3 regions of the Methylobacterium carpenticola genome follow, and region 3 is predicted to be linked to each of the others. Evidence: predicted binding sites of a transcription regulator. Region 3 holds the regulator's gene; each other region holds the start of a gene.
The links. The regulator LexA, encoded in region 3, represses DNA repair genes until DNA is damaged. The targets are predictions, from matches to a motif close to TGTTCNNNNTGTGTTCNG.
Positions count from the first base shown of each region.

Region 1: ACE101_RS27815 (DUF3072 domain-containing protein) is a predicted target of LexA. The motif match lies at 3,422-3,439, and genes of this name have one in related genera.
Region 2: parE (DNA topoisomerase IV subunit B) is a predicted target of LexA. The motif match lies at 6,110-6,127, and genes of this name have one in related genera.

Region 1 is NZ_JBHZEO010000001.1:6,004,587-6,014,379, reverse strand. It holds gene ACE101_RS27835 (ATP-binding protein) at 1-921, opposite strand, end outside; gene ACE101_RS27830 (response regulator) at 944-1,663, opposite strand; gene ACE101_RS27825 (MarR family winged helix-turn-helix transcriptional regulator) at 1,668-2,222, opposite strand; gene ACE101_RS27820 (branched-chain amino acid aminotransferase) at 2,422-3,309, shown strand; gene ACE101_RS27815 (DUF3072 domain-containing protein) at 3,451-3,702, shown strand; gene ACE101_RS27810 (Flp family type IVb pilin) at 3,895-4,239, shown strand; gene ACE101_RS27805 (LysR substrate-binding domain-containing protein) at 4,249-5,121, opposite strand; gene ACE101_RS27800 (YjiS-like domain-containing protein) at 5,245-5,568, shown strand; gene ACE101_RS27795 (MATE family efflux transporter) at 5,503-6,957, opposite strand; gene ACE101_RS27790 (monovalent cation:proton antiporter-2 (CPA2) family protein) at 6,947-8,845, opposite strand; gene ACE101_RS27785 (MFS transporter) at 9,213-9,793, shown strand, end outside.
Region 2 is NZ_JBHZEO010000001.1:4,371,103-4,380,895, reverse strand. It holds gene plsY (glycerol-3-phosphate 1-O-acyltransferase PlsY) at 1-407, opposite strand, end outside; gene ACE101_RS20480 (dihydroorotase) at 407-1,708, opposite strand; gene ACE101_RS20475 (aspartate carbamoyltransferase catalytic subunit) at 1,888-2,838, opposite strand; gene topA (type I DNA topoisomerase) at 3,028-5,736, shown strand; gene ACE101_RS20465 (hypothetical protein) at 5,744-5,932, opposite strand; gene parE (DNA topoisomerase IV subunit B) at 6,189-8,273, shown strand; gene ACE101_RS20455 (hypothetical protein) at 8,601-8,888, opposite strand; gene ACE101_RS20450 (hypothetical protein) at 9,173-9,373, shown strand; gene ACE101_RS20445 (hypothetical protein) at 9,626-9,793, shown strand, end outside.
Region 3 is NZ_JBHZEO010000001.1:6,176,383-6,186,175, reverse strand. It holds gene radC (RadC family protein) at 1-619, opposite strand, end outside; gene map (type I methionyl aminopeptidase) at 633-1,457, opposite strand; gene ACE101_RS28660 (DUF456 domain-containing protein) at 1,600-1,920, opposite strand; gene ACE101_RS28655 (zinc-finger domain-containing protein) at 2,096-2,353, shown strand; gene ACE101_RS28650 (FAD-dependent monooxygenase) at 2,376-3,590, shown strand; tRNA gene ACE101_RS28645 (tRNA-Leu) at 3,625-3,710, shown strand; gene ACE101_RS28640 (hypothetical protein) at 3,919-4,278, shown strand; gene lexA (transcriptional repressor LexA) at 4,474-5,196, shown strand; gene ACE101_RS28630 (HD-GYP domain-containing protein) at 5,757-6,836, shown strand; gene ccoS (cbb3-type cytochrome oxidase assembly protein CcoS) at 6,880-7,017, opposite strand; gene ACE101_RS28620 (heavy metal translocating P-type ATPase) at 7,014-9,290, opposite strand; gene ACE101_RS28615 (FixH family protein) at 9,300-9,793, opposite strand, start outside.

The DNA of each region.
Region 1 (9,793 bases), 170 kb from region 3:
CATGCGGCTCATCTCGTCCACGTCGCGGGTCAGGTCGTCGATCTCCGGGCCCTGTTCGAGCAGGGCGAGCGAGAGGCGGAAGCGGGTCAGGATGGTGCGCAGGTCGTGGCTTACGCCGTTGAGCATGGTGGTGCGCTGGTCCATCGCCCGCTCGATGCGCCGCTTCATCTCGATGAAGGCGTGGCCGGCCTTGCGCACCTCGCGGGCGCCCCGGGGCCGGAACTCCACCTCGCGCCCCTTGCCGAAGCTCTCGGCCACGTCGGCAAGGCGCAGGATCGGCCGGATCTGGTTGCGCAGGAACAGGATGGCGACGCCGAGCAGCACCAGCGAGGTGCCGCCCATCCAGAGCAGGAAGATGTGCGAGTTCGAGGCGTAGGCCTGGCTGCGCCGGGCGATCACCCGCATGACGCCGCCAGGGATCTCGATCCGGATCTCGATCAGGCTGGAGCGGCCCACCGTGTCGATCCAGAACGGCCGCTTGATCTGGCGCCGGATCTCGTCCGAGAGCGCCTCGTCGAGGAGGGAGAAGAAGGGCCGCGGCCCCGGCGCCGGGATCTTGGCCCCCTCCAGGATGTCGACGTCGAGGGTGAGCCGCTCGGCGGCGATGCGCTGGAGCGTCTCGGAATCCCGATCCTGCGGGTAGCTCTCGTAGATGTCGATCAGCGCCGCGATGTCGGCGGTCACCGCCGCCGAGAGGCGCTTCGTCACGAGCTGCCAGTGCCGCTCCATGAAGGTGTAGGCGATCACCGACTGGAGCAGGACGACCGGGGCGATGATGATGATGAGGGAGCGGGCGTAGAGCCCCTTCGGCAGCCGCTCGCTCGCCGCCCGGCCGATGCGGCGCCACAGGGCCCGCGGCCCGAGCCTCTGGCGCAGGGACCGGCGCCCGGGCGGGGCGGGCTCCCCCGCGACCCGCGCGATCCCGCCCGGGAGAGTCACGGGCCTAGTCCAGGACGAGCCGGTAGCCGATGCCGCGCACCGTCTGCAGGTAGCGGGGATTGGCCGGATCGTCCTCGAGCTTGCGCCGCAGGCGGTTCATCTGCACGTCGATGGTGCGCTCGTTGCCGGCCTCGCCCCCGGCCAACGCCTCGCGGGCGACGTTGTTGCCCTTGGCGAGCGCCAGGATGGTGAGGATCTCCCGCTCGCGCTCGCTCAGGCGGATCGGCTCCTCCTCGCGGGTGAGTTCCCCGCGCTCGACCCGGAACAGGAAGGGCCCGAAGCGGACCGCGTCGAGGGGGGTGGGGGCGGAGGCGGCGTCGCTGCGGGCGTTGCGGCGCAGGATGTTGTTGAGCCGCAGGATCAGCTCGCGCGGGTCGAAGGGCTTGGGCAGGTAGTCGTCGGCCCCGATCTCCAGCCCGGTCACCCGGTCGTTCGGGTTCGAGCGGGCGGTGAGCATCAGGATCGGCACCTGCGAGGTCAGGCGGATCGTGCGCGCGTAGTCGAAGCCGGTCTCGCCCGGCATCATCACGTCGAGGACGAGGGCGTCGAAGACGAGATTGGCGCCCTTGGCCCGCGCCTCGGCGGCGCTCGCCGCCGCGGTCACCCGGTAGCCGTGCTCGTAGAGGAAGCGGGAGAGCAGGTCGCGCAGGCGCCGGTCGTCGTCGACGACGAGGACGTGGGGCGCGTGATCGGGCAGATCGGCGCGCGCGGCGAGGCCCGTCATCCCCTCACGCCTCCTCGGCCGCCCGCGGGGGCGCGGCGGCGATGAGGCGGCTGACCTCGGCCCGGTCGCCGGGGTCGATCATGGCGAGGAGGAAGCGGCTCGCCGGCCCGCGCGCGGCGGGGCCGGCCTCGGCCAGCGCCCGGCGCACCCGCTCGCCCTGGACGCGGGCGAGCTGCTCGGCGAGGCGGCGGCCCTTCGGCGTGCAGGTGAGGAGCCGGTGGCGGCGGTCGCTCTCGCCCGCGCGCTGCGCGATGTAGCCCGTCTCGATCAATTCCTTGAGCACCCGGTTGAGGCTCTGCTTGGTGATGCGCAGGATATCGAGGAGTTCGGCGATCGTGAGGCCGGGGTTGCGCTCCACGAAGTGCAGCACCCGGTGATGCGCGCGCCCGAACCCGTATTCCTCGAGGATGCGGTCGGGGTCGGAGACGAAGTCGCGGTAGGCGAAGAACAGGAGTTCGATCAGGTCGTAGGCGTGGCCGGCCTCGGGCAGGTCCTCGTTGGCGGCATCGGGCAGCGCGGGGGAATTCGCTCGGGTCCGGGCTGCCTGCGTCACCGTCATTCCCCCTCGTCTCCCCGGGATCCGCGGCCGGCGTTCCGGGCCGTTCCCAGTTACGTCAGCCTTGTTGACATATCTCAGCCCCGTTGATACCCGTCAACCCCGCCGGCGCAACGAACGTACGCCATTCGTGCCTTTGGAGCACGAACATTGCGAGCCGGGCCGCATTCGCGGAAACGAACCGCAACCGAGGATCATCGACATGTCCGTCATCCCCTTCGACCAGCGTGAAGGCCACATCTGGTTCGACGGCCGCATGGTGCCGTGGGCGGACGCGAAGATTCACGTACTGACCCACGGCCTGCATTACGGCTCCTGCGTGTTCGAGGGCGAGCGCGCCTATGGCGGCGAGATCTTCAAGTGCACGGAGCACTCGGCGCGGCTGCGCCGCTCGGCGGAGCTCCTCGACTTCGAGGTCCCGTTCTCGGTGGCCGAGATCGACGCCGCCAAGCGGCTCGTCCTCAAGGAGAGCGGCCTCAGGGACGCCTATCTGCGCCCGGTCGCGTGGCGCGGCTCCGAGATGATGGGCGTCTCGGCGCAGCACAACACCATCCACCTCGCCATCGCGGCCTGGGAATGGCCGAGCTACTTCGACCCGGCGACCAAGATGAAGGGCATCCGCCTCGACCTCGCGGATTACCGCCGGCCCGATCCGCGCACCGCGCCGTCCGCCTCCAAGGCGGCGGGCCTGTACATGATCTGCACGATCTCGAAGCACCGGGCCGAGAAGAAGGGCTATGCCGACGCCCTGATGCTCGACTGGGAGGACAACATCGCCGAGTGCACCGGCGCCAACGTGTTCTTCATCCAGGACGGCGTCGTCCACACGCCGCTCGCCGACCGCTTCCTGAACGGCATCACCCGCCAGACGGTGGTCGAACTCGCGCGCCGCCGCGGCTACGAGGTGGTCGAGCGGCGCATCCGGCCCGAGGAGATGGAGGGCTTCACGGAGTGCTTCATCACCGGCTCGGCCGCCGAGGTGACCCCGGTCTCCGAGATCGGCCCCTACCGGTTCCAGCCGGCGGACATGACGCGCACGCTGATGGACGATTACAGCGCCGAGGTGCAGCCCCGCGCCAAGGCCGCCTGAATCGGGGCCGCCTGAATCGAGGCGGCCTGACCCTGCGAATGTCCCGCGGCGTCCCAGATGCGATCCGGGACGCCGCGCGGAACCCGAGCGCGGCTCGCAGCGTTGCCCGGACGAGAACATTTCGGGAACGAAGGATCCGGCATGTCGGCGAAGACGAGCGAGACCCACAACCCCAAGGCGGCCTCTCCGGAGGCGGGCGACGACGCCTCCAACCGGATCAAGGATCCGAAGGACTGGACGACCGGCGGCGAGCCGATGACCGGCGCCCAAGCCTCCTACCTCAAGACGCTGTCGGAACAGGCGAAGGACGAGGACGCCTTCGACCCGGATCTCGACAAGGCCGAGGCCTCGCAACGGATCGATGCCCTGCGCAAGGCGACGGGAAAGGCCTGATACGGTTTCCGGAAGATCACTTTCGGAAACCGTATCACGAGCCCGCGCGGCGCCTGAGCGAGGCCGGTTTCCGCATCGCGAATCGATCAACCGGAAACCGTATGAGAGCCCGTCTGACGGTTCTCGGCTCCCTGCAACACCTCCACCCATGCTCGATCCGGCCCCCGACCTCGGAACGAGGTCGGGGGCCGGATGGGTCGCGCGATCAAACAAAACAGGCCGCGAGGCGCGTCGCCGCGCGCCGCCGGCAACGAAGCCTCTTGGTCAACCATCATCTTAACCGATGATGAGGATGTCGTTGCGTATGATCGCGACGATCTGCGAGAGGAGAATTTCGTGCTCGGCACTCGGCTGCGCGCCCGGTCCGTCCGGCGATTCCTTTGCGACACGTCGGGCGCGACGGCCATCGAGTACGTGCTGATCGCCGGGCTCATCTTCCTGGCACTGTCGGTCTCTCTATCCGTCTACGGCGGCTCGACGGGGAGCCTCTACGCGAATTTCAGCGCCAAGGTGGTGGACGTTCTCTCCCGGCCGTGAGCGGCGCGGCTACTCGGCCGCCAGCCCGAGATTGTCGAGGCATTGGCGGATCTGCGCGGCGAGAGCGTCGGCGAGGGGCATCGGCTCCGGCGCGCGGTGGCGCACCAGGCCGATGCGGCAGGCGGGGAGGGCGGGGAAGCCCTCGGCCGGGCTGAGGATCCGCATGCCCGGGCGCAGGGCGCTCTCCGGCAGCACCGAGACGGCGAGCCCCGCCTGCACCGCCGCCCCCACCGCGGTCGAACTCCAGCTCACGAACAGGATCCGGCTCGGGCGGCCGGCCCGCTCCAGGGCGGCCAGCGCCGCCGTCCGCCAGACGCAAGGCGGGCGCCCGAGGGCGAGGGGCAGCGGCGTCTGCGTATGGACGCAGTGCCGGCTCGACGCGACCCAGAGCAGGGCCTCGGTGCGGATCGTCTCGATGTTGAGGCGCTGGCGCGCCTCCGTGACGATGGCGAGGTCGAGGTCGCCCGTCGCGATCCGCCCGACCAGCATGTCGGTGGGCTCGCAGGCCACCGTCACCTCCGCCCGCGGATGGGCACGGGAGAAGCGGGCCAGGATCTCGGGCAGGTAGCGGTCGGCGTAGTCGTCCGGCAGGCCGAGGCGGACGCGGCCGGCGAGGTCGCCCTCGTCGAAGGTGGCGAGGCACTCGGTCTGCAGCCGCACGATCCGGCGCGCATAGTCGAGCAGCCGCTCGCCATCATCGGTGAGCCGCATCCCGCGCCCGGCCCGGGAGAAGATCTCGCGGCCGATGCGCTCCTCCAGCCGCTTCATCTGCATCGAGACGGCCGATTGCGTCTTGTGGACGAGATCCGCCGCCTGGGTGAAGGAACCGCTGTCGGCGATCGCCACCAGGGTGCGGAGCTGGTCGATGTCGAGGGGATGCACGGCCCGGCCCTTCCATCAGCATCTGTGATGTTACACATCTCAAGCATTCGCTCAACGGATCGGTCGAACCGGCGTATGACCGTGCCGCGGCGGGCCTCGGAACGGCCGTCGCTGGAGGTTCAGATGTCTCTCGGTTTCGCTCCCCTCGGTGTTCTCTCGCTGGCCGTCCGGGCCGGTCGCGTGGCCGGTCAGGGTATTGCGCAGGCCGTCCGCATTCTCAGCCACCGGCGCGCCGCCCACCGCCTCGCCCAACTCGACGACCGGATGCTCAAAGACCTCGGGCTGACGCGCAGCGAGGTGATGGGCGCCCTCGACCTGTCGTGGCGGGACGACCCGACCCTGCACCTGGGGGACCGACGTCACGCTCGGGCTGTGGGCCGCTCAGCGGTGCGCATGACCATCGTGGCCAGCGAGGGTAAGCGGATCGGGCCCAACCTCGCGGCCTGAGTTCGATCGCGGCGCCGGACCGGTCCTCGGGATCGGCCGGCGCTCGAGGATGCCGACCACCCGGAAGGCGGCGATCAGGGCGCCGGATCCGAAGATCAGCGATCCGGCCCCGATCCCGACGATCATGCCTTCCGGCCCGCCGAGATGCGCGCCGAGCGCCGCGAAGGGCATCGTGCCCAGGGTCGCCCGCCCCCAATTGACGGCGGTGGAGAGCAGCGGGAAGCCGAGGTTGTTGAACGAGGCGTTGGCGAGGAACAACAGCCCGTTGAAGAACCAGACCCCGCCGCCCACGAGGCAGAAGAACCCGACGAGCTGCGCCGCCTCCGGGCCGAGGGCGAAGCCCTGCGCCACGGCCCCGCGCCCGAGGAACAGAGCGAGCCAGACGGCGAGGGAATAGAGGGCCGTCACCAGGACGGCGTCCCGCAGCACCTGCCGCATCCGGTCGAAGCGCCGCGCGCCCCAGTTCTGGCCGAGGATCGGCCCGATCGCCCCCGAGAGGGCGAACATCCCCCCGAAGGCCACCGGGATCAGCCGCTCGATCACCGCATTGGCCGCGACGGCCTGGGTGCCGAAGCCGGCCACGATATGGGCCTGGAAAGCGCTCGCCACCGGAGGGGCGAGGTTGGTCAGCACCGCCGGGAGCGCGATGCGCAGGATCTCGGGCGCGTCGGCCAGCACGGCGGCGCGGCGGGGGGCGGCCACCATCCGGTGCACGCGCACCGCCCCGTGCCAGCCCACCACCGCGAAGGCGAGGCGCGCCGCCGCCGTGCTGAGCGCCGCCCCGTCGAGCCCGAGGCCGAGGCCGAAGATGAGGAGCGGATCGAGGAGGGCCGTCGCGACCGCGCCCCCGATCGTCACCGCCATGGCCCGGCGCGCATCCGCCACCGCCCGCAGCACCCCCGAGAAGCCGAGGCCGAGCGCCATCAGCGGCAGCGAGGGCAGGGAGATCAGCAGGAAGCGCCGGGCGGCCGGCAGCGTGTCGGGGCCGGCCCCGATCAGCCGCAGGAGCGGATCGATCAGGGGCAGCATCAGCGCGAGGACGACGAGGCTCGTCGCCAGCGTGAGCGTGAGGGCCGAGGCGGCGATGCGCCGGGCCGCCCCGCGCTCGCCGGCGCCGAGGGCCCGCGAGACCAGGGCGCCGACGGCGATCATCAGGCCGACCGTGATCGCGACCGCGAAGACCTGCAGGATGGTCGCGAAGCCCACCGCCGCGGTGAGGAGCGGATCCCCGAGCCAGGACACGTAGAGGAGCGACAGGAGATCGACGGCGAAGACGGCCATCAGGCCGGCCGACCCCGTCGCCCCCATCACGACCACGTGGCGCAGGGTCGAGCCGGTGACGAAGGCGGCCCCGGCCGGGGGCACCTCCCGGACCGCCTCAGGCGTCATCGGAGACCGTCTCGGGCTCGGAGGCGGGGGCGGGCTCCGGTGGAGCGGGGCGCTCCTTGGCGATGATGTCCTGCGTCTCGGCCGTCAGCGCCCGGGACTCGCGCACCGGGGCGGTCAGGGGCTCGGGCTTGATGCGCACGAGGCCGCGCACCGGGTCGGAGCGGTCGAGCGGCTCGCCCGCCTGCTGGAGGACGAGGCGGGCGACGTCGCGCTTGCGCACGTCGTCCGCGATGCCCGCCGCCTCCGCGGGCGGTACGCCGAGGGCCTCCAGGGTGGCGCGCCCGAAGGTGAGGGCCGATTCCACCGTCTCGCGGATCACGTAGTCCACGTCCCGGTTCATCGCCTCGATCGCCTGCACCCGGTCGAAGGTCCGCACGTAGGTGCGCGCCGAGGGGAATTCGGCATGGACGAGGTCGATGATCTTCAGGGTCTCCTCGGGATCGTCGATGCAGATGCAGATCAGCTCGGCCCGGCCGGCGCCCGAGGCGCGCAGCACATCGAGGCGCGTGCCGTCGCCGTAATAGACCCGGAACCCGAAGCGGGAGGCGTTGCGGATCTGCTCGACATCCTTGTCGATCACCGTGACGCTGATGCCCTGGGCCAGCAGCACTTGGTTGAGGATCTGGCCGAAGCGGCCGAATCCGACCACGAGGACGCGGGCCTCCGCGCTCTCGATCACGTCGTAGGCGGGCTCCAGCGCCCCCGTGCGGCGGCGGGCGAGCAGCCCGTCGAGGCCCTTGGCGGCGAGCGGCCCGACCAGCATGGTGAGCGCCGCGAGCGCGATGGCGAGCCGCCCGGCCGCCCCGTCCACGATGCCGAGTTCGCCCGCGAGCGGCAGCAGCACGAAGGCGAACTCGCCCGCGGGCGCCAGCACCGCCGCGCCGCGGAGGGAATCGAGCCAGGGCGAGCCGAACAGGCGGAAGAGCCCCGCCACGATCGCGGTCTTGAGCACGATCGCCGAGATCATCGCCGCCGAGAGGCCGATCCAGTGCTCGCGCACGAGCGCGATGTCGATCGACATGCCCACGCTCATGAAGAACAGGCCGAGCAGCATGCCGCGGAACGGCTCGATATCGGCTTCGAGCTGGTGGCGGAAATTCGATTCGGCGAGGAGCAGCCCGGCGAGGAAGGCCCCCATCGCCATCGAGAGTCCGACATGCTCCATGAGGAGCGCGGTGCCGAGCACGACGAGGAGGGCGGCGGCGGTCATCACCTCGCGGGCGCCGCTCGCCGCGAGCAGGCGGAAGAACGGGTTGAGGCCGTAGCGCCCGACCAGCACCGCCGCGATCACCGCGGCGACCGCCGAGCCGGTGGAATGCAGGGCCTCGCTGAGCCAGTTCTCGCCCGCGCCCGTGCCGGTGGAGGCGAGGAGCGGCAGCAGCGCGAGGATCGCCACCACCGAGATGTCCTGGAACAGCAGGACCGCGAAGGCGCGCTGGCCGTAGGGCGCCCCGAGGTCGCGGCGCTCCTCCAGGAGCTGGAGGGCGACCGCCGTCGCCGAGAGGGCGAGCGCGATGCCCACCACCGCGGAGGCGGAGGGCCGCAAGCCCCCCAGCATGGCGAGCCCGCCGAGGGCGATGGAGCAGGTCACGAGCTGCAGGGTGCCGAGGCCCAGGATGTCGCGCCGCATGGAGATGAGGCGCGAGATCTCGAGTTCGAGCCCGACGATGAACAGGAGCAGCACCACCCCGAGTTCGGAGACGCTGCGGGCCGTCTCGGCCTCCGGGATGAGCGAGAGGGCCGACGGCCCGATCACCACCCCGGCCACGAGGTATCCCAGCACCGCGCTCTGGCCGAGCAGGCGGACGATCGGCACGCCGATCACCGCCGCCGAGAGGAAGGTGAGGACCGGCGGCAGGAAGCTGGCGTGGTCGGCGGTGGTCGCCATCGCGGACGGGCTCCCGGGTGGAAGGAAGGGGCCTCTCCCTTAACCCGGGGTTGCGGCGCAAGCGAGACGCGGTGGCCGCCCACCGGGCGGCACCTCATGGCGGGCGCGAACAGCGCCCGCGGAGCGGGTTCGAGAGGACGTCCGCCCTCTCGAACGCGGAGCGGAGCGACAGCCAAGGCCGCGGCGACGCAGCCGTCGCGGAGGCGGCCCAGGATCCCTGGACTTCCCGCGTCCGGGGCCAAGCAGGAAACCGGGGCAAGCGCTCTGAAGCGCTTGCTCTGGAGTGGCGCAACGGCGGGTTGCCCCGTGCCGCGACGTCATCCAGGATGGCGCCACGCCGACGGAGGCGTGCCCGGACGGCCCCCTCATGACCTCCCGCCTCGCCCGGCCCCTCGCCATCCTGGCCGTCACGCAGGTGATCGGATGGGGCACCATCCTCCTGCCGCCGGTGATCGGGGCGGCGATGGGCGCCTCGCTCGGCCTCGACCTGCCGGTCGTCCTCGCCGGGTCGTCCCTCGTCATGGTGGTGGCGGGCCTGGCCTCGCCGCTCCTCGGCCGGGCCTACCGGCTCTGGGGCGCGAGGAGCGTCATGATGGCGGGCACGCCCGTCGGCGCCGCCGGCCTGCTGGTCCTCGCCACCGCCACGGGCCTCGCCACCTATCTGGCCGCCTGGATGGTGCTCGGCCTGTTCGGCGCGATGGTGCTCTCCACGAGCGCCAACGCCTATCTGAACGAACTCGCGGGCATCCGGGCCAAGGGGGCGATCGGCCTCGTCATGCTGGTGACGGGTCTCGCCACCGGGATCTTCTGGCCGGTCACAGCGTGGCTCGACGCCGCGATCGGCTGGCGCGGCGCGGTCGCGCTCTATGCCGGGCTGCAGCTCGGCCTCATGCTGCCGCTGCTCGCCTGGCTCCCGCCGGCGGCGGCGATCGCGAGCCCGGCGGCGCA
Region 2 (9,793 bases), 1.8 Mb from region 3:
AGCCCGAGCCAGATCACCGCGAAGGCGAGGACGGCCAGCGGCGCCAGCGCGAGCAGCACGCCGATGAAGGTCGCGACGCCCTTGCCCCCCTTGAACCCGAGCCAGACCGGGAAGAGATGGCCGAGGAAGGCGCCGAGGCCCGCGGCGAGGGCGGCGTCCGGATCGCCGAGGCGGGCCGCGATCAGCACGGCGAGCGTGCCCTTGAGAGCGTCGCCCACCAGCGTCGCCGCCGCGAGGCCCTTGCGGCCGGTGCGCAGGACGTTGGTGGCGCCGATATTGCCCGAGCCGATCGCCCGCACGTCGCCGAGCCCGGCGAAGCGGGTGAGGATCAGCCCGAACGGGATCGAGCCGAGCAGATAGCCGAAGCCGAGGGCGGCCAGCAGGAGGAACCCGCTCTGTGCGCCCATCAGCGGCCCGCCTCGACGCGGTGCACCACCTCTCCGCTCACCATCGTGAGGAGGGCGCGGCCCTGGAGCCGCGCCTCGTCGAAGGGCGAGTTCTTGGAGCGCGACTTGAGCAGGCGCTTGTCGAGCACGTAGGGCTCGTCGGGATCGAACAGGACGAGGTCGGCCGGCGCCCCCGCGGCGAGGCGCCCGTCCTCGCGGCCGAGGAGCCGGGCCGGCTCCGCCGACAGGGCGGCGAGCAGGCGCGGCAGGGCGACGTCGCCCGCATGCACCAGGCGGAGCGCGGCGGCGAGCAGCGTCTCGATGCCGAGCGCCCCGTCCGCGGCCTCGGCGAAGGGCAGGCGCTTGGTCTCGACGTCCTGCGGGTTGTGGTCCGAGACGATGACGTCGATCACGCCCTCGTTCAGGGCCGCCACCACCGCCTGCCGGTCCTCCTCGGTGCGCAAGGGGGGCGAGAGCTTGCAGAAGGTGCGGTAGTGGCCGATGTCGTTCTCGTTGAGCACGAGGTTGTTGATCGACGCGCCGCAGGTGACGGGAAGCCCCGCCTCCTTGGCCCGCCGTACGATCTCGATCGAATCGGCGCAGGAGATCATGGCCGCGTGGTAGCGGGCCTTGGTGAGGCGCACGAGGCGCAGGTCGCGCTCGAGCAGGATCGTCTCCGCCTCGCGCGGGATGCCGTGCAGCCCGAGGCGGGAGGCCATCTCGCCCTCGTTCATCACGCCGTCGCCGACGAGGTCGGGCTCCTCGACGTGCTGCATCAGCAGCGCGCCGAAGTCGCGGGCATAGGTGAGGGCACGGCGCATCACCTGCGCGTTGGTGACGGCGCGCAAGCCGTCCGTGAAGGCGACGGCGCCGGCCTCGGACAGGAGGCCGAACTCCGTCATCTCCCTGCCGGCGAGGTGCTTGGTGATCGCCGCGGCGGGCAGCACGTGGACGCTCGCGGTGTCGCGGGCGCGGCGCAGCACGAAATCCACGATCGCCGGCTCGTCGATCATCGGGTTGGTGTTCGGCATGCAGACCAGCGTGGTGACGCCGCCCGCGGCGGCGGCGGCGCTGGCGCTGGCCAGGGTCTCGCGGTGCTCGGCCCCCGGCTCGCCCACGAAGGCGCGCAGATCGGTGAGACCGGGCGCGAGCACGTGCCCGTTGCCGTCGACGATCTCCGCGCCCTCCGGCGCGGGCGGAGCAGCACCCCAGTGGACGTCCGCGATGCGGCCGTCGCGGATGAGGACGGCGCCGCTCCCGTCCCGGCCGGTGGCGGGGTCGACGAGGCGCGCGTTGGAGATGAGACAGGGTCGCACGATCAGCCCGCGATTTCGTTCAGAACCAGGGCCCGGACGAGGCCGGACCGCGAGAGGCCGGGCCGCGCCGCCACCTCAGATATGCCGATACAGGCCGTCACGGCGTGTCACTCCCATCGAGCCAGCCCTCCCGCTCCGAACGCCGGACCGCCCGGCGATCAGGCTCGAAATCCCGCCGCGGCATGTCAAGCGTTCGGCAGGTGCGTCGCCAGCGCCTCCAGCACGGCCATGCGCACCGCCACGCCCATCTCCACCTGTTCCCGGATCAGCGACTGCGCACCGTCCGCGACGTCGGAGGCGATCTCGACGCCCCGGTTCATCGGGCCCGGATGCATCACCAGCGCGTCGGGCTTGGCGAGGCCGAGCTTCTCGCCGTCGAGGCCGAAATAGCGGAAATACTCCTTCACCGAGGGCACGAAGGAGCCGTTCATGCGCTCGCGCTGCAGGCGCAGCATCATCACGATGTCGACGTCGCGCAAACCCGCCCGCATGTCGGTGAAGACCTCGACGCCCATGCGCGTGATGCCCGGCGGCAGCAGCGTCGAGGGGCCGATGACCCGCACCCGGGCGCCCATGGCCTGGAGCAGGATGATGTTCGAGCGCGCGACGCGGGAATGCAGGACGTCGCCGCAGATCGCCACCAGCAGGCCGGCGATCCGGCCCTTGTTGCGGCGGATGGTCAGCGCGTCGAGGAGGGCCTGGGTCGGGTGCTCGTGGGCGCCGTCGCCGGCGTTCACCACCGCGCAATCGACCTTGCGGGCGAGGAGATGCACCGCGCCGGCCTGATGGTGACGCACCACGATGATGTCCGGCCGCATGGCGTTCAGCGTCGCGGCGGTGTCGATCAGGGTCTCGCCCTTCTTCACCGAGGACGAGGCGACCGACATGTTCATCACGTCGGCCCCGAGCCGCTTGCCGGCGAGCTCGAAGGACGATTGCGTCCGGGTCGAGGGCTCGAAGAACAGGTTGATCTGGGTGCGGCCGCGCAACGTCGCGCGCTTCTTCTCCACCTGCCGGCTGATCTCGACGGCCTCGTCGGCACGGTCGAGCAGGGCGGCGATGTCGAGGGGCGTCAGGCCCTCGATGCCGAGCAGGTGACGGTGCGGGAAGCCCGGGCGGATCGGCTGGGTGCTCATGCTGAGCCCCGCCTATAGGAGGAGGGCGTCCGGCCTGCAAGCAGGGCAGCCCTCGTCATCCCGGCATTTGACAAGCGCGGTTGCTTCACCCACTTCTCCGGCCCGAGGCGGCTCCCCCCGAGCGCCGCGCGTTCGCCCCCGTCGAGACTCAAGACCGCAGCGGTCTGCTTGGGAAGAGGCAAGCCGTTCATGAAAGTCGTCGTCGTCGAGTCGCCGGCCAAGGCCAAGACGATCAACAAATATCTCGGCCGCGACTACGAGGTTCTGGCCTCCTTCGGGCACGTGCGCGACCTGCCCGCCAAGGACGGCTCGGTCGATCCCGAGCAGGACTTCAAGATGCTCTGGGAGCTGGAGGATCGCGGGGCCAAGCGCGTCTCGGAGATCGCCCGCGCGGTCAAGGGCGCCGACAAGCTGATCCTCGCCACCGACCCGGACCGCGAGGGCGAGGCGATCTCCTGGCACGTTCTGGAGGCGCTGCACGCCAAGCGCGTGCTCAAGGACATCCCGGTCGAGCGCGTCACCTTCAACGCCATCACCAAGGACGCCGTCCAGACGGCGATGGCCCAGCCGCGGCAGATCGACCAGGCGCTGGTCGACGCCTATCTGGCGCGGCGCGCCCTCGACTACCTCGTCGGCTTCAACCTCTCGCCGGTCCTGTGGCGCAAGCTCCCCGGCGCCCGCTCGGCGGGCCGGGTGCAGTCGGTGGCGCTTCGCCTCGTCTGCGACCGCGAGGCGGAGATCGAGGCCTTCAAGGCACGGGAATACTGGTCGCTCGTCGCCACCCTGGCTACCGCCAAGGGCGCGGTGTTCGATGCCCGGCTCGTCGGCGCGGACGGCAAACGCATCCAGCGCCTCGATATCGGGACCGCCGAGGAGGCGGAGGCGTTCCGGCGCGACCTCGAACTCGCGACCTTCACGGTGGCGAACGTCGAGGCGAAGCCCGCCAAGCGCCACCCGCAGCCGCCCTTCACCACCTCGACCCTGCAGCAGGAGGCCTCGCGCAAGCTCGGCCTCGCCCCGGCCCAGACCATGCGCATCGCGCAAAGGCTCTACGAGGGCATCGAGATCGGCGGCGAGACGGTCGGCCTCATCACCTACATGCGGACCGACGGCGTCGACATGGCGCCGGAGGCGATCCAGGACGCGCGCCGCGTCATCGGGGCCGAGTTCGGCGAGGACTACCTGCCGGGCGCGCCGCGCAGGTACAGCGTCAAGGCGAAGAATGCCCAGGAGGCGCACGAGGCGGTGCGCCCGACCGATCTCGGCCGGCTGCCGAAGGAGGTCGCCCGCTTCCTCGAACCCGAGCAGGCCAAGCTCTACGAGCTGATCTGGATCCGCACCATCGCCAGCCAGATGGAATCGGCGGAGCTGGAGCGCACCACCGTCGACATCGCCGCCCAGGTCGGCCCGCGCCGCCTCGACCTGCGGGCGACCGGGCAGGTGGTGAAGTTCGACGGCTTCCTCACCCTCTATCAGGAGGGCAAAGACGACGAGGAGGACGAGGAATCCCGCCGCCTGCCGCCGATGGCGACGGGCGACGACCTGAAGCGCGAGCGCATCGCCGCGAGTCAGCACTTCACCGAGCCGCCGCCGCGCTACTCCGAGGCGAGCCTCGTGAAGCGGATGGAGGAACTCGGCATCGGCCGTCCCTCCACCTACGCCGCCGTGCTCCAGGTCCTGCGCGATCGGGAATACGTCCGGCTGGAGAAGAAGCGCCTGATGCCGGAGGACAAGGGGCGCCTCGTCACCGGCTTCCTCGAGAGCTTCTTCCGGCGCTACGTCGAGTATGACTTCACCGCCGAGCTGGAGGAGCAGCTCGACCGGATCTCCAATGCCGAGATCGACTGGCGGCAGGTGCTGCGCGACTTCTGGCGGGAGTTCTCGGCCGCGATCGCCGGCACCAAGGAGCTGCGCACCGCCGAGGTGCTGGAGGCGCTCAACCAGCTGCTCGGCCCGCACATCTTCCCGCCGCGGGCGGATGGGGCGAACCCGCGCACCTGCCCGAACTGCGCGAGCGGCACCCTCTCGCTCAAGCTCGGCAAGTTCGGCGCCTTCGTCGGCTGCTCGAACTACCCGGAATGCAAGTACACGCGGCAGCTCTCGGCGGCGAGCATCGACGGCGAGGGAGAGGGCACCTCCGGCGAGGGCGGCCAGCCCGGCGTGCGCGTGCTCGGCGAGGATCCGGCGACGGGCCTGCCCGTGACCCTGCGCGACGGCCGCTTCGGCCCCTTCGTGCAGCTCGGCGAGGCCTCGGCGGAGAAGGGTGCCGAGAAGCCCAAGCGCTCCTCGCTGCCGCGCGGCCTCTCGCCGGGGGACGTGACGCTCGAGATCGCCCTGAAGCTCCTGGCGCTGCCGCGCGAAGTGGCCCGCCACCCCGAGACCGGCGAGCCGATCCTCGCCAATCTCGGCCGCTTCGGACCCTACGTGCAGCACGGCAAGACCTATGCCAATCTCGGCAAGGACGACGATCTCCTGGAGATCGGCGCAAACCGCGCCATCGACCTCATCGTCGCCAAGGAGCAGGGCGGCGGACGGCCGGCGGCGGATCCGGGCCGCGCGCTCGGGAACGATCCGGAGGGCCGGACGGTCACGGTGAAGGCCGGACGCTACGGCCCCTACGTGACGGACGGCGACGTGAACGCGACCCTGCCGAAGGGCACGGACCGGGATGCCATCACCCTCGACGAGGCGCTGAAGCTGATCGCGGCGCGGCGCGAAGCCGGAGGCGGCACGAAGAAGAAGCCGACGGCGCGGGGCCGCACCCGCAAGGCGGATGCGGCTGAGGACTCGGCCGAGAAGGCCCCGGCCAAGAAGACGGCCGCCAAGAAGACGACGGCGAAGGCCGGCGGCGCCAAGACCGGTGCCGCCAAGAGCAAGAAGGCGGCCGCCGCCGAATAGCGCCCGCTCAGAGCGTCCAGGCCAGCGTCGCCGCGACGGCGACGGCCACGGCGGCCCCGGTCGCCGTGGCGGCGAAGCGGTGGACGGATTGGTGGGCCAGCATGGTGGCCTCGTCGAGGTAGCCGAAGGCCTGGCCGGCCGCGCGCTCGGCGCGCGCGAGAGCGGCGTGACGCGCGTGACGAGTGGCGACGGTCATCGGCTGGGGTCTCCTCGGTGATCACGGCGACAGCTTAGCCGTAACGCGTTGAGGCTCTCTTTGTTCCGGCTCGGGCCGGAGGGGGGTGCGGAGTGAAGCAATCTTAACGTAACCTGTTTACGAACCGGTGACTCGCCGGCGCGCCCTGCGCGCCTCTGCCCCTGTTTGGACCCTTTCTGTTTCCGGTTTGTTCCGGTATAGGGAGAGGATGAGTGCCAATGCTGCCAGAGCCGTCCCTCCGTCGCGAGGTCGCCGCGTGAGCGACGTCGCGCGGGATCTCTTCGGTCCGGGCGCCAAGCCGGCGTCCGTCGACTCCGCCGCCGGGCCCGAAAGCGCCGGTGCCAAAGGTGCCGATGCCAAACGCCCGAAGCCCGTGGCCGTGCCGCAGCCGGAGCCCGCGCCGGAGGCGGGCTACGACGCGTCGGCGATCGAGGTGCTGGAGGGGCTGGAGCCGGTGCGGCGCCGGCCCGGCATGTATATCGGCGGCACCGACGAGAAGGCGCTCCACCACCTCTTCGCCGAGGTGATCGACAACTCGATGGACGAGGCGGTGGCGGGCCACGCGAGCTTCATCGAGGTGGAGCTGGAGGAGGGCGGCTTCCTCACCGTGACCGACAACGGCCGCGGCATCCCGGTGGACCCGCACCCGAAATTCCCGGGCAAGTCCGCCCTCGAAGTGATCATGACCACGCTGCACGCGGGCGGCAAGTTCGACTCGAAGGTCTACGAAACCTCGGGCGGCCTGCACGGCGTCGGCGTGTCGGTGGTGAACGCGCTCTCCGACCTCCTGGAGGTCGAGGTCGCGCGCAACCAGACCCTCTACCGCCAGACCTTCTCGCGGGGCCTGCCGCAGGGCGGCGTGGAGCAGGTCGGCCGGGTGCAGAACCGGCGCGGCACGCGGGTGCGCTTCCACCCCGACCCGCAGATCTTCGGTGCGCAGACCTTCGATCCGCGCCGCCTGTTCAAGATGGCGCGCTCGAAGGCCTACCTGTTCGGTGGCGTCGAGATCCGCTGGCGCTGCGCGCCCGCCCTGCTGGAGGGCGTGGACAACGTGCCGGCGGAAGCGGTTCACCGCTTCCCCGCCGGCCTGAAGGACTATCTGGCCCGCGAGATCGACGGCAAGGAACTCGTCACCGACGCGCTCTTCACCGGCAAGATCACCAAGCCGGGCAGCCACGGCTCCCTCGAATGGGCGGTGGCGTGGCTCTCGCAGGAGGACGGCTTCTCCTCCTCCTACTGCAACACCGTGCCGACGCCCGAGGGCGGCACCCACGAGAGCGGGTTGCGCATCGCCCTGCTGCGGGGCCTGCGCGACCATGCCGAGCGCGTGGGGCAGGTGAAGCGGATGCAGGCGGTGACCACCGACGACGTGATGGCGACCTGCGCCGCCATGCTGTCGGTGTTCATCCGCGAGCCGGAATTCCAAGGCCAGACCAAGGACAAGCTCGCGACCCTCGAAGCCTCGCGCATCGTCGAGGCGGCGGTGCGGGACGCCTTCGACCACTGGCTCGCCGCCTCGCCGACGCAGGCGAACCGCCTCCTCGATTGGGTGATCGACCGGGCCGAGGAGCGCCTGCGCCGCCGCCAGGAGAAGGAGGTTGCCCGCAAGACCGCGACCCGCAAGCTGCGCCTGCCGGGCAAGCTCGCCGATTGCTCGAAGGCCGGCGCCGCGGGCTCCGAGATCTTCATCGTCGAGGGCGATTCGGCCGGCGGCTCGGCCAAGCAGGCGCGCGACCGCGCCACGCAGGCGGTGTTGCCGCTGCGCGGCAAGATCCTGAACGTGGCCTCGGCGAGCCGCGACAAGCTCGGCGCCAACCAGCTCCTCTCGGACCTGACCCAGGCGCTCGGCTGCGGGACCGGCACGCATTACCGCGACGACGACCTCCGCTACGAGAAGGTCATCATCATGACCGATGCGGACGTGGACGGCGCCCACATCGCCTCGCTGCTCATCACCTTCTTCTACCGGCAGATGCCGCGGCTGATCGAGCGGGGGCATCTCTACCTCGCGGTGCCGCCCCTCTACCGGCTGACCCAGGGCTCGAAGAGCGCCTATGCGCGCGACGACCGCCACAAGGACCAGCTGATCAAGAGCGTGTTCAAGAACGGCAAGGTCGAGATCGGGCGCTTCAAGGGCCTCGGCGAGATGATGCCGGGCCAGCTCAAGGAGACCACGATGGATCCCGCGAAGCGCACGCTGCTGCGCGTCGCGGTGCTGGACGAGGCGCGCGAGATCACGGGCGACACGGTGGAGCGCCTGATGGGCAACAAGCCCGAGGCCCGCTTCGCCTTCATCTCGGAACGCGCCGCCTTCGCGGACGAGGCCGGGCTCGATATCTGATCCGTACGGCGCGGCAGGCGATGGAGCGCGTATCGCGCGCCTCGGAGCCAGTTTGATACGGTTTCCGGAAGATCACTTTCGGAAACCGTATCACGAGCCCGCGCGGCGCCTGAGCGAGGCCGGTTTCCGCATCGCGAAGCGATCATCCGGAAACCGTATGACGGGTTCTGCAGCCATCCCACTCTCCCCCTCACCCTGAGCTGCTCCGAAGGAGCCTCGAAGGAGGGCGAGGGTGGGACGAAGGGTTTTCTGAGAGCAATTGCCGAGAGCCGCCAAACAGGCTCTCCCGCCGAGGAGCCGGCGATCCTTGATCGCCGGCACCGGCCACTACGGACGGTTGCGCATCCCGCCGGCCGCGACGGCCCGGATCGCCGGCTCGCCCGGGCCCAGCACGAGCTGACAATTGCTGCTGATGCGGCTGTAGTTGCGCCGCAGGCAGACCTCGATGCGGTCCGGATCGGGAACTGCGCTCGAACAATGGGTCATGGCATCCGACATGCAGGCCATCCGCTCCCGCTGGGTTCCCTGGGCGGCGGCCGGCTCTGGGATCGCGAGCATCAGCGGCAGGCTGCTCAAACCCGCCAGGACCATTCCGTAAGTCGACGACTTCTGCATCCTGATCGCTCCGGCGCATCATCCCGATAGTGCAACTCAGCGCCTCAACGCGTCGCCCGTGTTTCGGTTGCCGGGAGATTGGCAGGATTGCCAAGAGCCGGCCGTGAAGAGCCGCGCAGCCCGATGCACGCTTCATTAAGCCGTCTCGGCGATTCTGAGTCCGGGCCGAGGAGAAGTCGTCGAACGGCGATTGGCGTCGGCGCGACCGGTCATCTGACGATCGAGTCACGGCCCGGGACATACTCAGCCCCAACGGAATGTCAGCGATGGAATTCGAGACCCGCGTGCGCGTGATCGAGACCGCGATCATGATGCTGGCCAAGTACCTGAACGACCGGGACCCCAACTTCCGCGGCTTCGTCAACGGTCGCCTGGATGCGCAGATCATGACGGTGGCGTCGAACGACGACCGCGCGGATGCGGAGAAGGATGCCGCCGTCGACTTCTTCAGCGAGGTTCGCCGCATCCTCAACCCGGGAAAGTGATCGCTCCGGCCCCGGATCGGGTGATCGCCGGCCCCGCGGGTCGGACCCGCCCGTTCCGGAACGGCACGGGCACGACGGGTGCGGCGTCGCGTTCAGATCGCGCCAGGGACACCGGAACCGCGAGTGCCGCCGGGTGCCCGCGCGAGGTTAACCATCGTTACGGACCGGTTCGATCCATCCGCCGATCTGGCGTGGTCTTCGCTCCCGAGACGGCTGCTCCGCAAATGGGACGGCGCGCGCAGGAGAGCATGAATGCAGGCGCTGATCACCGTCGATGAGCGCGATCCCGTCCCGGCGGCTCCCGCCGCACCCGGCCGGCCGGACGAGCGCCGTACCGGCGCGGGCGCGCCCAGGCTGCGCTCGCGCGCCATCGAGGAGGCGGACCTCGGCGCGGTGCTGCGGCTCCTCCGCAAGGGCTTC
Region 3 (9,793 bases):
CCTGGGAGGGCGTCGGGTCGCCGGACGGGTGGTTGTGGACCAGGATCAGCGCCGTCGCCGAGAGTTCGAGGGCGCGGCGCACCACCTCGCGGGGATAGACCGGCGTGTGGTCCACGGTGCCGCGGCCCTGCACCTCGTCGGCGATCAGCCGGTTGCGCTTGTCGAGGAAGAGGATGCGGAACTCCTCCCGGGGCGCGAAGGCCATGGCGGCCCGGCAATAGTCGATCACCGCGCTCCACGAGGCGAGCAGGGGCCGCTCGGCCACCGCGCCGCGGGCGAGCCGCCGGCCCGCCGCCTCCAGGATCTTCAGATCGGCGACGACGGAGGGCCCGATCCCGTCCGTCTCCATCAGCAGCTCCGCCGGCGCGGTGATCACCTCCGCGAAGCTGCCGAAGCGCTGGATCAGCGCCTTGGCGATGGGCTTGACGTCGCGCCGGGGGATCGAGCGGAACAGAACGAGTTCCAGGAACTCGTAATCGGGCAGCGTGTCGCCCTGCGCGAAGCGCGCCCGCAGCCGTTCGCGGTGCCCGTGGTAATGCGGCACCTCGCGCGCGGCATCGACCGGCGCCTCGGCGAAGGCGCCGGCCTGATCCGGCGGGCGCGCCCGGCCGCGGCTCATCGGCCTTGCCCGCTCAGGCGGGCAGGCGCGGCATGTCGAGGCCCTTGGGCGAGAGCGTGAAGATCTCGACACCCGTCTCCGTCACCGCCACGGTGTGCTCGAACTGGGCCGAGAGCGAGCGGTCGCGGGTCACCGCGGTCCAGCCGTCCGAGAGCACCTTCACGTGCGGGCGGCCGAGATTGATCATCGGCTCGACCGTGAAGAACTGCCCCGGACGCAGCACGACGTTGTAGCTCGGCTCCACGTAGTGGAGGATGGTCGGCGCGTCGTGGTAGACGCGGCCGAGCCCGTGGCCGCAGAAATCGCGGACCACCGAGCAGCGTTCCGCCTCCGCGAAGGTCTGGATCGCCGCGCCGATGTCGTTCGTGGTCGCCCCCGGCTTGATGGCGGCGATGCCGCGCATCATCGCTTCGTGGGTGATCTCGCACAGGCGCGAGGCCTTGCGGGCGACCTCGCCCACATAGGCCATGCGGCTCGAATCCCCGTGCCAGCCATCCACGATCAGGCAGATGTCGAGGTTGACGATGTCGCCCTCGCGCAGCGGCTTGTCGTTCGGGATGCCGTGGCAGACGACGTGGTTGATCGAGGTGCAGATCGACTTCGGGTAGCCGCGGTAGAACAGGGAGGCCGGATAGGCCCCGTGATCCATCGCGAAGGTGTAGGCGAGCTTGTCCAGCGCCTCGGTGGTGACGCCCGGCTCCACGGCCTCCATCAGGAGGTCGAGCGCCTCGGCGGTGAGGCGCCCGGCCTTGCGCATCGCCTCGAAGGCCTCCGGACCGTGAACCGGCGGTTCCTGACGGCGTCCGTCCTGGGCCGTCCTCTGCTCGTCACGACTCATGGAACCGGTTCCGGCTTGACTGGCGCGTGGGGTTGCGGATGTGACAGCGGGTTTAGGCGCTTCCGGCCCGGAAGCCAAGCGCGCTTCCGAGCGAGCCGGCGTTCCGGGGGAGCTGGACTGCGCCCATAGCGCCGCTTTTCCGTCAGCGCGGATTGACCCAGGCGGGGCTCGTCGCGGGGCTCGTCCGCTGCGCGACCCGGGCCGCGGGCGCGGGCCGTGCGGCCGTGATGCGGACCGCCCGGCGGCGGGCGTGGCGGCGGCGCGGCTTCGTGGACTCGCCCCAGGCGGCACCGACCAGGCCGCCCACCACCGCCCCGACCGGCCCGGCCACCACCGCTCCGGCGACGACCCCGGCCCCGGCGCCGAGGGCGGTGTTGCTCTGTGCGGACGCCGCCTGCGGCAGGACGAGCGCGGCGGCGAGCGCCATGCCGGCCAAGGCGGTGCCCGTGATCCCGATCCTCATCGAAAACCCCTGATCCCGTTCGTTCATCTGCGGTGTCTCGCGGGCCTCGTGGCGGCCGATTTCGGCCAAAGCGGGACGATGCGCGCCGGCAGGGCGACGACCGGCCCCCTAGGCGCCCCGTCCGCGAGGGGGTAGAGGGGGCGCGAGAGAGCCAAGCTCCAGCAGGATCCCCGCGATGGCAGACAAGGCGGTACCCCACTTCCACAACCAGGACGGCGTGCGCGTCATCCATGTGGGCTCCAAGGAGTTCATGTGCATCGGGGCGCTGCCGCCCTTCGACCATCCGCACGTGTTCCTCGACATGGGCGCGGAGAGCGAGATCATCTGCCAGTACTGCTCCACGCTGTACCGCTACCGCTCCGACCTGAAGCCCGGCACCGCCGACCCGGCCGCCTCCGTGTGGGACGACCGCGCCCGTCTAGCTGCCGAATAAGGTCTTGCCGCCGAACAAGGCCTTGCCGCCGAACAGGCCCGTCCCCGACCGGCCGGGCCTGCGGGTCGCGATCGCCGGGGCGGGCATCGGCGGCCTCACCGCGGCGCTCGCCCTCGCCGCGCGCGGCCACACGGTGACGCTCGCCGAGCGGCGCACGGCCTTCAGCGAGGTCGGCGCCGGCCTGCAGCTCTCGCCCAATGCGAGCCGGATCCTCACCGATCTCGGCCTCGGGCCGTCCCTGCGCCGGGTGGCGACTGAGCCGTCCGGCGTACGCATCCGCGCGCTCGCGAGCGGCCGGCAGATCGGCGAGGTGGCGCTCGGTGCGGCCATGCGCGAGCGCTTCGGCGCACCCTACCTCGTGATCCATCGCGCCGACCTGCAGACGATCCTCCTCGACGCGGTGCGCAGCCGGCCGGGCATCCGGCTCCTGGTCGGGCGCAGCGCCGCCGGCTTCGCCGAGACCCGGGAGGGCGCGAGCCTGACGGTGACGAGCGAGAGCGGACGCATCGAGACGCTCTCCGCCGACCTCGTCGTGGCGGCGGACGGGATCCGCTCGGCCCTGCGGGCGCATCTCGACCGCCGCCGGCTGATGCCGGTCGGGGAGGCGGCGTGGCGTGCCACCCTGCCGCGCGATCGCGCCCCGGCCGCCCTCCAGGGGGATGAGACCGGCCTCTGGCTCGGGCGCGGCCGGCACGTGGTGCATTACCCGGTCGCTGGCGGCGAGCGCATCAACCTCGTGGCCGTGCTGCCCCAGGCGGAGGAGGAGCCGGACTGGAGCGCTCCCGGCGATCCGGCGCGCCTGCGCGCCGCCTTCGCGGACGCGGCGGCCCCGCTCGCCGAACTCCTGCGCGTGCCGGATACGTGGCTGGTCTGGACCCTGGCGGACCGCCGGGTCGCCGCCCCGATGGCGCGCGGGCGCCTCGCTCTCCTGGGCGACGCCGCCCATCCGGTGATGCCGTATCTCGCGCAGGGGGCGGCGCTCGCGATCGAGGACGCGGCGGTGCTGGCGGCCTGCCTGTCGGATGGGGCCGTACCGGCCGCGCTCGCCGCCTACACGGCCGCGCGCGCGCCGCGCGCCCGGGCGATCCAATCGCAGGCGCGCCGCAACGGGCGGATCTACCACGCGGGCGGCGTGATGGCGGCGGGACGGGATCTCGTGATGGGCCGGCTCGGCCCCGCCCGGATGACCGAGCGCTACGCGTGGCTCTACGGCTGGCAGCCGGTTTCCGACGCTTGATCTTCCGCCCGTCGTCGGGGTAACCCGGGGCGGCGCGGACGTGGCGGAATCGGTAGACGCACGAGACTTAAAATCTTGCGACCTCTGGTCGTGCGGGTTCGAGTCCCGCCGTCCGCACCAGCCGTTCCGGGGGTGGCTGACCCGCGAGGGCCGGCAGCGGCACGAGCAAAACCGCCGGTTACACAAAGAGATGGCCAACGACACGGCTTGCGTAGCTCCGAGCCGGGTGCCGTGCTAGGCTCGGTGACGGGAGAGATCCGAGACCAGCCGGGGTGGCGTGATGGATGTCGGCGCACTTCTCGCAGATGTCCGCCGCTGGATCGTCGCCATGGAGATGCGGTCGGCGGCCCAGGCCGCCCGGGTGACCGCCCTGAATCGCGCCGGCGCGGATGCGACGGAGGCCGAACGCCAGCTCTGGCTGTCGATCGACGCGTTGACGGTGCTGCGCGTCGAGCTGTGGGCGCTCCAGGGCGCTCAGGGCGCCGCCGCACCTGCACGGGCCACCGACGAGGATCGCGAGTTGCTCAGCCAGGCGGTCGCGGACGCGGAGGCGCGCCGCGCCATGCGCGACCTGGCGCTGGGCTTCGACGCCGAGGAGGATCTGCGCCTGCTGCGGAACCTCGACGAGGAACTCGTCGCCCTCGTCCGCGCCCGGATCCGGCTTCAGGACCTTCAAGCCGAGTCCTGACCGGCCCGCAAGGGGCGCATATCCGGCTCGCTGCCGTTCGACCGGAGGTCACGGCAGCGAGGCTTGGCAGGCTCCGGATCGAAGAACTCCCACCGCTCCGGCCCGGTACACCCGCTTGCGGAACACTTGAGGAACGCCTAACATGTTCGCGATTTGTTTCGTATCGCGCACCGGCGCAGGCGATGAGAATATCCCATGCTCACCCGTAAGCAGTTGGACCTGCTCCGCTTCATCCAGCAGCGGATGCGCGAGACCGGCGTCCCGCCGTCCTTCGACGAGATGAAGGACGCCCTCGACCTCAAGTCCAAATCCGGCATCCACCGGCTGATCACCGCCCTGGAGGAGCGCGGCTTCCTGCGGCGCCTGCCGAACCGGGCCCGCGCCATCGAGGTGATCCGCATCCCGGATGCGGTGGCGGCCCAGTCGGCCGAGGTGGTGCGCTTCACGCCGAGCGTGGTGGAGGGCGGCCGGGCCGGCGCGCCTGCGGCCAAGCCCGCTCCGATCACAGCCTCGTTCGTGCCCGACGATGGCGGGCGCTCGGTGAGCATCCCGGTGATGGGGCGGATCGCCGCCGGTACGCCGATCTCGGCGATCCAGAGCCAGAGCCGCGTGGTGGCGATGTCGCCGGACTTCCTGGCCGGCGGCGAGCATTACGCGCTCGAGGTGCGCGGCGATTCGATGGTTGAGGCCGGGATCCTCGACGGGGATCTCGTGGTCATCCGCCGTCAGGACACCGCGAATACCGGCGACATCGTGGTGGCCCTGATCGACGACGAGGAGGCCACCCTCAAGCGCCTGCGCCGCCGCGGCTCCTCCATCGCCCTTGAGGCGGCGAACCCGGCCTACGAGACCCGGGTGCTCGGTCCGGACCGCGTCCGCATCCAGGGCCGCCTCGTCAGCCTCATCCGCAAGTACTGAGCGCGCCCCGGGCCTGCGGCCGCCCTCCAGATCGCGACCTCCGGCGATCCGGGCGCTCGAAGTGCAGGGTCGCGTGAGCGGACCTCCTCGAGCAGCCCGGACAAGGGCCGAAGCCGGCTCCGCGGGCATCCCGGCCGGCGAGATCCCGACGCACCCGGACCTGCTCGCCCGCGTTCAAAGCCGTCGATCCGGTCATGGATGAATGCATTGACGTTGAGAGATTCCGCTCGCGGTGAGCAATCCCGTGATCAAGGATACTCAACGGCATCGGCACATCGGGAAACACCGCCGCAAGCGAGCGGTATGGGAGCCGCCACGCGTTGAACCTGGCCGGCGATGAGGCCACGCCATGGCTCGGCAGACATTGCTCGGGCCGATGATGCGATGGTGGCGCAGACGGTCTTACGAGGACTGCGCGGCGACGGCGCTGTTTCAACAGTTTCAGGCAGTCGACCGCATTTCCCAAACGGAATGTTTAACCCGTCTGATGAAGACTCCGATCGCGAGCGGTGAGAGGCTTGGTGCTGCGCCCGCGTCGGAAGGACCAGCCGGGATACGCCATGCGGGACGAGTTCATCCTGCTGATCACCGACAGAGCGAGCGAGATCAGCGATCTCGCGGCCGCCTTCGCGCGTCTTCTGCCCTGCATCGCGCTGCTCCCGGGCGAGGGCCTGCCGCTGGGTCGGTGCCGGGCGGTCGTCCTCGACCTCGCCCCCGGCAACCCGTCAGCCATGGCGGGAATCCTGTCGGCCGTGACCGGCATGCGCGCCCGCGGCACGCCGTGCCTCTGCCTCGCCCGGGATCTCCGGCCGCATTCCATCGCGCAGGCCCAGGCCCTCGGGGCGAGCCAGGTGCTCCCTGCCTCCACCCCGATCGCCGACCTCGTGACGGCCCTGCTCACGCTCCTGCGGATCGACGCGATGGCTCGCGCGGCCGAGCCGCTCCGGGCGGTCCGTGACCAGGCGGTGGAAGCCAAGGCCCGCGTCACGCGCATCTTTCGGGCCGCCACGGAGGGCGAAGCGCTGAGCCAGGACGACGTCGAGACCGGGACGCGGATCATCCTCGACGCCATGGCCGATAGCGGGATCCGGGTGTGGCTCGATACGATCTGGGCTCACGAGATCGGGGTCTACCAGCACTCCCTCGGCGTCGCCGGGTATGCCTGCGCCTTCGCCGTCCAGCTCGGCTTCCGGCGCCGCGATCAGGAGCGGCTGGTGCGGGCCGCGCTTCTCCACGACATCGGCAAGGCCCGCATCCCCCGGGCCATCCTCAACAAGCCGGCGGCGCTCTCCGGCGAGGAGATGGCCGTGATGAGGGCGCATCCGGCAATCGGCGCGGAGCTGCTGGCCGATCAGGGCGGCTTCGATCCCGAGATCCTCGACGTGGTGCGGCATCATCACGAGATGCTCGACGGCTCCGGCTACCCGGATGGGCTGCGCGGGGCGCAGATCAGCGACATCGTCCGACTCGCGACGATCTGCGACATCTACTCGGCGCTTACCGAGCGGCGGCCCTACCGGGCGCCGATGGCGGCCGCCGAAGCCTGGGCGGTGATGGAGCGGATGGGCCCGAAGCTCGACAGGCCGCTCCTCGCGGCCTTCCGCCCGATCGCCGCGAGCCTCGCGGCGGACGACCTCTGAGCGGCATCGTCGGCAGCCGGGAAGCGCCCGGCGAGGAAGGGCCTCAATCGTCGGCGAGCATCCGGTGCTCGGCGCCGTCGATGTCCTCGTACTGGCCGTTCCGCAGGGCCCAGAGGAAGGCGCAGAGCCCCATCCCGCCGAGGAGGAGGGCGAGCGGGATCATCAGGACGAGGACGTTCATCGGCGTGCGGCCTCCGGCAGGGCCGGCGCGCGGCGGGCCCGCAGGGCATTGAGCGTGACCACGACGGAGGAGCCCGACATGGCGAGCGCGGCGATCAGCGGCGTCAGCAGACCGGCCGCCGCGAGCGGGATCGCCGCCGCGTTGTAGGCCGCCGAGAACCACAGGTTCTGCAGCATCAGCCGCCGGGCCGTGCGGCCGATGCGCAGGGCGGCAAGGACGGGGCTGAGACCGCGGCCGAGGAACAGCGCGTCGGCCGCCGCCTGGCTCACATGCGCCGCCGTGACCGGCGAGACCGAGGCGTGGGCGGCGGCGAGCGCGGGCGCATCGTTGATCCCGTCGCCCACCATCAGCACGCGACGCCCATCGCGCGCCAGCGCCGCGATGCGGGCGATCTTGTCCTGGGGCGTGAGGCCGCCCTGCCACTCGGCGACGTCGAGGGCCCCCGCGACGGCCGCGACCGCCTCGGGCCGGTCGCCGGAGAGGATCAGAACCCGGTAGCGCGCCGCCCGCAGCGCCCGCAGGACGGCGTGGGCGTCGGGACGCAGGGCCTGCCGCACCCGGAAGACCACGGGGGCCGCCTCTCCCACCCGCATGCAGATCGCCGAGGCGCCGTGATCCCGGGCCAGGGCCTCGGCCGCCTCGGTCTCGGCCTCGCAGAAGCGGGGGGAGCCGAGGCGCACGGGCACCCCGTCGATGCGGGCGCGCACGCCGAGCCCCGCCGCCTCCTCCGCATCGGGGCAGGGCAGGGCGTCCGGCACGGCGGCGGCGAGCGCCATGGCCATGGGGTGCCGGCTCGACCGTGCGAGCCGGGCCGCGAGCGCGAGCTGGGCCGGATCGCAATGACCCGCCAGGACCGGCTCGGGCAGGGTGAGGGTCCCGGTCTTGTCGAAGACGACGGTGTCGATGGCGGCGAAGCGCTCCAGAGCGTCGCCGCCGTTGAGCAGCACGCCCTCGCGGAACAGGGCTCCCGCGGCCACCACCTGCACGGCCGGAATCGCCAGCCCGAGGGCGCAGGGGCAGGTGATGATGAGCACCGCCACGGCGGCGAGGAGCGCCGCGTGAAGTCCGGCGCCCGCCGCGAGCCAGCCCGCCAGGGTGAGGAGCGCCGCCGCGTGGACCACCGGCACGTAGAGGCGCGTCGCCCGGTCGGCGAGCACCAGGGCGCGGGACTTCACCTCCAGCGCCCGGCGCATCAGCCCCTCGACCTCGTCGAGGAGCGTGCCCATGCCGGCCGCCGTCACCCGCACGGTGAGCGCTCCGCTCGCATTGAGCGAGCCGGCATGGACCGTATCGCCGGGCTCCGCGGCCACGGGCGCCGTCTCGCCGGTGACGAGGCTGCGGTCGAGCTCGGAGCGCCCCTGCACCACGGTGCCGTCCACCGGCACCCGCTCGCCCGGGCGCACCAGCACCATCGCGCCGAGGGCGAGATCGGCGAGCGGCACATCCCGCACCGTTCCGTCGGCTTCGATCCGGGCGGCGGTCTCCGCGCGCAAAGCCGCGAGATTCTCGGCGAGCGTCTGCGTGCGGCGGCGCATGACCTGATCGAGCACCCGGCCGATCAGCAGGAAGAACAGCAGCATGGTGGCGCCGTCGAAATAGGCGTGGGCCGCGCCCTGCGCCGTCTCGACCACCGACATCACCAGCGTCAGCACCACGCCGAGCGTGATCGGGAAATCCATCGTCACCCGGCCGGCCCGCAAGCCCCGGACGGCGCCCTCGTAGAAGGGACGTCCCGCATAGGCCGCCGCGGGCAGCGCGATCAGCGCCTGGATCCAGTGGAAGAGGTCGCGGTTCTCCGGCGTCATGTCCGAGACGTTGCCGGCCCAGACCGAGACCGCGAGCAGCATCACGTTCATCGAGGCGAAGCCCGCCACCGCGAGCGCGCGGATCAGGCGCTCGGTCTCGCGGGCGGCCGCCTCGTCGCGCCGCCGCGGGTCGAAGGGATGGCCCCGGTAGCCGAGCCCGTCGAGGGCCGCGAGCACGCCGCCCACCTCTGGAGCGGCGCCGGGGGCCCAGGTCACGGCGAGCCGCCGCTCGGTGAAGTTGAGCCGCGCCCCGGCGATGCCCGGGAGCGCCGCGATGCCCCGCTCGATCGTGCCGATGCAGGCGGCGCAGCGCACGCCCTCGACCGCGAAGGCCGCGCGGTGCGCCCCGTCCGGCTCCTCGCTCACGAAGGCCGCATAGTCCCGCGGCAGGGAGGGCCGCGTGTTCGCCGCGCTCCAAGAGGCATGGGCCTCCACGTAGGCGAGCGCCGCATCCGTGCAGCAGGCCATCGCAGCCCCCTAGTTCAGCACGACGCGGCCGTGGCGGCGAAAGACCCGCTCGCCGCCCTCGGCAACGTCCACGACGAGGGTCCATTGGCCGGGGGGCAGGGCCTCCGCGCGGGCGGCGTAGGAGCCGCGCCCGGTCGCTGCCAGGGGGAGAACGACGTCCTGGCGCCGATCGGTCGGCCGCTCGAAGCGGGCCTGCACGCTCACGCCGGAGAGCGGGGCCTCGTTCCGGTCGGTGAGGCGGACCGTGATGACGGCATCGCTCCCCTCCCGCGTCACCGCGCTGGCGAGATGCCAGCCGCGGGCCTCCTGGGCGCGCGCCCGCCGGATCTCCGCGTTGTAGACTTGGCCCGCATGGTAGGGGGACCTCTCCTCCAGGCCCGACCACGTCCGCAGGGCGGTCGTGACCAGGAAGGCGTTCGCGATCGCGATGATGCCGAAGAACGCGACGAAGATCAGCAGCACGTGGCGGCCGGTGAGGGGACGGCCGGCGGGCGCGACGGCGT